Regions from separate parts of the Paenibacillus sp. 2TAF8 genome, predicted to be linked through region 2. Evidence: riboswitches for the same ligand, from Rfam matches in the RefSeq annotation. Region 2 holds a riboswitch; the other holds the start of a gene.
The links. A riboswitch is a leader RNA that binds a small molecule or an ion and turns the genes downstream of it on or off. The one in region 2 is predicted to bind FMN.
Positions count from the first base shown of each region.

Region 1 (3,186 bases), on a different contig from region 2:
GGTTTGTAAAATGATCTGATCTGCATTGCTTGTTCTTACAAATGATTTATGACTATATTTTCGCTAGTATATATATATTATATATCAAATGTTTATATTTATCAAATTCTGGAAGAGCTACCTTCGACCTATATGGAGATTTCACGGATTGTAAAGGTTTGAACTTAACTGGTGAACTTAATTGGTAAACTTGATTGTTAAACTTCATTTTTTTCCTCATTAGAGTGCATTTTTCGTTTCGCTCGAAAACGTCTCACCTTCATTAGATTACCGCACATCTTATCATCACAATATTTCTGGGTCCTGCTCCGGGTATCATCATAGAAGATCCAGCGGCAGTCCGGATTGTCACAGGAGCGCATTCTCTTCCCCTCACCCTCCACGAGCGTAATAGCAAAATCAGCCGCGACCTCTGCCATCACCTGAACCCAATGTGCTTGAACGGGAACCAGTGTAACTTCCCATCCTTGTTCCTTTGAGATGAATCGTCTGATGACTTCACCAGCCTGCATAAAGTCATTCAACCAGGCTTGATCCTTCTCAGTGAAGGACTTCCCGTTAGACAAACGGATAGCCAGAGACTGTAAATCATCTCTAAAACTTCTCAATGCGGATTCCTCTTCAATCGATGCCGGTATTGGCGCTTCTAATTGCCACCGATTTAAAAAGTCTTGCTGCCAGCTTGCGTTTCCCAGTCTGTCTTCTGATCGATCCCCACCACGCCAATCATGATAATCGCTGTTCACAAAATCAGTCCATAATCTATCCATGAGAGCCTCCGATTAATGTAACTATCTAAATTATAATAAGATGGTTACATTAATTAAAATTGTGTTATATTAATTGTAACCATTTCAACCCACATTAGCTAGTTACCAACATGAAGATGCAAGAACGAGATGAGTCTGTCAGGAGAGGAATGAATTTTAAAAATGAAAACGGTAACCACAGCATTGGATGTATTGGTTATTCAGAATGATGATACTTGGGATCAATGTAACTGGATCGTCCCATTGTCCAAGGCTCTGGAGGGGCTGACCACTGAACAGGCTGCCTGGATTCCGCCTTCAGGTGGACTTAGCATATGGCAACTGGTCAATCATATGTTTTATTACAACCAACGGATCTTGGATCGACTCCAGAGAAAAACTCCCTCTGCACCCGCTGCCGATTCTAACGTAGCTACTTTTGGTATGTCCGGGGATCCCTTGAACGAAGCAGGCTGGAGCAAGCTTATGGAACAAACGACGAAACTGGCTGAGCAGTTGCGCGATACCCTTGCTACATTACCGGAAGCGAAACTCGAAGAAGCTTATATGGATTCCGAACAAAATTGGGCTCAGACGCTTGCCCGCTGGGTTCTCCACGATGCTTATCATGCAGGTCAAATTGTGCTGTTACGTAGACAACAGGGATGCTGGAGTATTGTTTTCTAAAAAAACACTTGAACTGATAGCGTTTACAGGAATAAGATGAACTTCATAAGGTTACAACTTGTTCAATACACTAATTAATTGAATAGGATCTTCGGGGTAGGGTGCAATTCCCAACCGGCGGTGATGTTCTTATAGAACCAGCCCGCGACTCGCTGTTTAGGTTACCACTTCGCAGCGACTGACTTGGTGAAATTCCAAGGCCGACGGTACAGTCCGGATGAGAGAAGATCAACACAATGGCAGGCCATATAGGGAAGTCTTTTTCCCTGACGCCTTGTCTTTGAATGGTCCCCCGTTTATTTGGCGTACGCCAAGGACGGGGGATTTTGTCGATTTTGCCAACTGAAGATTCCGTGTTCTGACGAAGGAGTCCTGAATATGGAAAACACATCAACTGAATCAACATTGTATCGCAAGGAACGAGGCAACACCGGATTTTGGCTAGTTGTGCTAGGCGCAGCCCTCTGGGGCGTAGACCCCTTATTCCGCATCCTTTTGCTAAAAACGATGACTTCTACACAGATTGTTCTAATCGAACACATCATCGTCAGTCTTGTTGCGATACCGGTATTATGGAAATTCCGAGATGATCTAAAAAAATTGCGTGCACGTCACTGGATCGCTGTCATCTTTATCTCCTGGGGAGGCTCAGCCCTGGCAACAGTATTATTCACTTTGGCACTAACCCATAACGATCCCAACACGGTATTGTTATTGCAAAAAATGCAGCCACTCTTCGCGATTGTACTTGCGAAATTAATATTAAAAGAAACACTCCCGCGTCACTTCGGCGGACTGTTCATCATTGCGCTGGCAGGAACATATCTGCTTACTTTTGGCTTCTCGCTACCGCTCGGCAACTGGAATAACTGGATTCATGCAGGCAGCCTGCTGTCTCTTGGTGCCGCAGCTTTATGGGGTGGTTCTACCGTTATGGGCCGGCTAATGCTCGGGCAGGCGCGATATGAAACGGTGACCTCCCTTCGCTTTGTCGTTGCACTTCCGCTCCTGATCTTCATGACCTGGAATGAAGGCGCTCCTTGGACACTTCCCGCAGGTACAGGTGCACAAGCAGCTGTTATTCTGAATATTTTGGGGCAGGCACTATTGCCTGGCTTGCTCAGTCTGCTTCTCTACTATAAAGGATTGTCTTCAACCAAAGCTTCTGTTGCAACCCTGGCGGAACTAAGCTTCCCGATGGCAGGTGTGCTCGTGAACTGGATTGCCTTCCGTACGCTGATAACCTGGGAGCAATTGCTTGGCTTTATCCTGATCTGGATCGCACTATTCCTGATCTCCAAACAGCAGGAACGCTCTACACCAATCGCCGAGGCCGCACCCAAACTTCGCACAGAGTAATACATTTTCATCTGGTTCAAACAATATAAGCACTGTTTCTACTTTCGAGGTGAGCAGTGCTTTTATTCTGCCGTTTTTTCTTCTATTATAATGGCTTCTCGTTTTGTCTTTTGTCTACCTAGGTGGTACGATGGTTTATGAAACTTGGAACATGTAATCTTAAAGGAATTATTTTCAGAGAGGAACGATTATTAATGTCTTCATTCTCATATACCTCCTATGACGCCATAGGGCTCGCCGAACTGATTCGCTCCAGGGAAGTCTCCCCGGTTGAATTGCTCGAAGCTGCCTATGCACGTCTGGAAGAAGTGAACCCACAACTTAATGCCGTTATTCGTACATATGAAACTCGGGCTCGGCAGGAAGCCAATAAGGTTCGTCCTGGAGAACA
Region 1 is NZ_JBFRFN010000008.1:154,875-158,060, forward strand. Features, by position in the region: gene AB4Z30_RS14245 (CGNR zinc finger domain-containing protein) at 198-770, opposite strand; gene AB4Z30_RS14250 (DinB family protein) at 933-1,436, shown strand; FMN riboswitch at 1,520-1,669, shown strand; gene AB4Z30_RS14255 (DMT family transporter) at 1,815-2,795, shown strand; gene AB4Z30_RS14260 (amidase) at 2,990-3,186, shown strand, end outside.
Region 1: linked by a shared signal. The riboswitch ahead of AB4Z30_RS14255 (DMT family transporter) and the one ahead of ribD (bifunctional diaminohydroxyphosphoribosylaminopyrimidine deaminase/5-amino-6-(5-phosphoribosylamino)uracil reductase RibD) in region 2 are both predicted to bind FMN.

Region 2 (3,186 bases):
TGACTACTGAGCAGTTGCAGGCTTTAGAGACGGCTGGACATGAACCGAATCGTTTTGTGAGTCCACAGCATGAGGAAACCATCAACGAACTGAGAGCATTGGCTGAGCGTTGGACACTTCAGGACGCCGCTCAGGCTTTTGTGGCTTCGTTATGGTCAGCTCCGATGATTTGGCGTTCACTTCTTACAGGTAAACTAATTGCAACCAGCATACCAGATCATGAATATACACCGTATCCATCCAGTCACAAGTGCCAGATCTGTGGTTTGGACGTGAATGACGGTGTAGATACATCACTTCAATGGTACTGGCGGATGACAAGCGCTACACCGCTGGATGGAGATATCTTCGGACATGTTTTGGCTTTGAAGGAGATGGCCGCTTCGCAGGAGCTTCCTGTCCCGAATGAATATGATCGCTGGACGCTGCGCGCCGTATTGACGGTACTGCGCAATCTGCCGCCCAAAACGCGTTACAGCAAGGCAGCGGATGCTCTGAAAAAAGCACAACTGCTGCCTTCGAAAAAGGTATATGTATACCGTGACCTGCTTGAAACGCTGGCACTGATCGGTATTCTGGACACAACAGAACAGCCAGGAATGATTACGGCTTTCACCTCGTATGCTGAACGCGATAAGAGACCTAATACCCGCGTTGAAGTACAAGCTCCCTTGGCATGGTGGGATTCATCTATAGGAATAAACGAGCACAATCTGTTCCGGATTTTCGATGGCTTCGATTGCAGTGATGTGTCGCTTGAGGACAAAGCTGAACCGAATCCACCAGCTATGGAGACCGTTATTGGTGCATTCGAAAGCAGACGAGGTGTTGGTTCTCAAGCCAAGGTACCGAAAAAATCTCCAGATGCCGGCACAGGTGAGGTGCAGCCAGGAGACGTATATGCGGTGAAAGTACTTAGTGGCGCTTGGGTGACCGTCTACTGTCATGAAGTGAAGGACAAACGTGTTATTGTCGAATATTTGGAAGGTGTGTTCCCTGAAATGCCAGGAAAAGAAGAGCTTATTTTAACCGTACGTCCAAGGTCAGATGAACGCTGGTTATGTTCGGCCATTGGAATCGACTCTACAAGCTGGGTTAGAAGGGTCGCCAGAGATATGCCTACTCCTGCTGCTTCCCAGCCAAAACCGGATCGTGTTCCGTTCCACGCAGCAAAAGATTTAAAGCACATGGCAAGCTGTTGTTTTCCTGACCTCTAGAATTTATTTTTTCTATGGCTGATTAAAATCCGCGTCTTGTGAGAGATGCGGATTTTATGATATGAATGCTTATTAAAAGTTAGTATGTGACAAAAAGAAACAAAAATAAATTGATTTTTTGACATTAAAGTGCTAACATCCAATTAATAACGAAAGCGATCCTTCAGGGCAGGGTGTAATTCCCTACCGGCGGTGATGCATATGTCGAGGATATAAGTTTTCCGACGACATGGCAAAGTCCGTGACCTGTCTGCCTACGGCAGATGGCTGATCTGGTGTGATTCCAGAACCGACAGTATAGTCTGGATGGGAGAAGGAGTGGGTGTATGCCAAGCAGGCTGCACTCCGCAGGAGTGATGTTACACAGCATTTATCACTTGATTTGATGTTGTGTAGGGAGAGCTTATTATTAATGAGTTTTCCTGTACATAATACCGTAACATAACAGCTCTTTACCTAAGATGTTGTATTCAACAAGGTATGTGTTTGTTTTCACTTGCCTGTTATACGGATTGGTGAAGTGTCGTTATGGTTGTGGTTGTACACCATTCACTCCTGTAGATGACAGTAGACTCTCATCATCCCCACCGGAACGGATTGTTCGGTGGGGATTTTTTAGTTCAAGATTATAACCGTGGGGTGAACAATATATGGAAATGATCAATGATGAATTTTATATGGCGTTAGCACTGGATATGGCAGAACGGTCACAAGGACAGACTGGAATTAATCCTGTCGTGGGATGTGTCGTAGTTAAGGATGGACGAGTTGTTGGTCTGGGAAGCCATTTGAAGAGAGGTACAGGCCATGCGGAAGTGCATGCACTAAACATGGCTGGAAGCGATGCGGAGGGCAGTACCGTCTACGTAACGCTTGAACCTTGCAGTCATTACGGTAAAACTCCGCCCTGCAGCGAACGTTTGATTCATGAGAAGGTCAAACGGGTGGTTGTCTGTTGTGAAGACCCGAATCCACAGGTATCTGGCACAGGCATCAGTATGCTTCGTAAACAAGGTATCGAGGTTGAAGTGGGTGTTTTGCGCGAACGAGGAAGACGTATGAATGAAAAGTTTATTAAGTTTATTACAACAGGTCTGCCTTTCGTTACCCTCAAAACAGCATCTACGCTGGATGGCAAAATTGCTACTCGCAGCGGAGACAGCAAATGGATCTCCAACGAACCGGCACGCGAAATTGTGCACGCGCTTCGCCATCGTCATCAAGGCATTATGGTTGGTGTGGATACGGTTATCGCCGACAATCCGGAGCTGACCACCCGTTTGCAAGTAGAGGGGATTAGTCCGGTACGGATCGTAGTGGATTCCAAACTGCGTCTGCCTGTAGGCTCCAAAATGGTCAAGGATGGCCTTGCGCCAACCTGGGTTCTTACGACCGACGAGGCTAGTCAGGAATCGGCAGAGCGTCTTGAAGCTTACGGTGTTGAGGTAATCCGCTGCGGTCCAGGGCCGCGGGTAGATTTGCTGCACGGATTGAGCAAACTGGGAGAGCGTGATATTGGCTCCATTTTGCTGGAAGGCGGCGGCACACTGAATGGTGCTATGCTGGAAGCGCGGCTCGTAGATCGGCTGCTTATGTTTATCGCTCCGAAGATTGTAGGTGGATATGATACACCTGGCAGCTTCCGTTTTGAAGGCGTAGAGCGTATGAGCCAAGCGATTCAATTGCATCAGCTGGAAATTGAGCAAGTTGGGGATAATATCAGTATTGGCGGCATTCCCGTTTGGCCAGAATAAGCCAGAGTAATGTATCACAATTGAGTTAGACTCAAAAGGATGCGTGCGACAATAAAATAGATACACAGCTTTAGATTAGGAGGCGGCAGTATGTTTACGGGTTTGGTGGAAGAAGTAGGTCAGATCCGGCGCATTGGCCGTAAAGGCGAAGCCTTGGTTCTGAACATCGAAGCTTCTGTCATTATGGATGATCTCAAGATTGGAGACAGCGTCGC
Region 2 is NZ_JBFRFN010000001.1:157,343-160,528, forward strand. Features, by position in the region: gene AB4Z30_RS00800 (hypothetical protein) at 1-1,217, shown strand, start outside; FMN riboswitch at 1,373-1,539, shown strand; gene ribD (bifunctional diaminohydroxyphosphoribosylaminopyrimidine deaminase/5-amino-6-(5-phosphoribosylamino)uracil reductase RibD) at 1,868-2,971, shown strand; gene AB4Z30_RS00810 (riboflavin synthase) at 3,062-3,186, shown strand, end outside.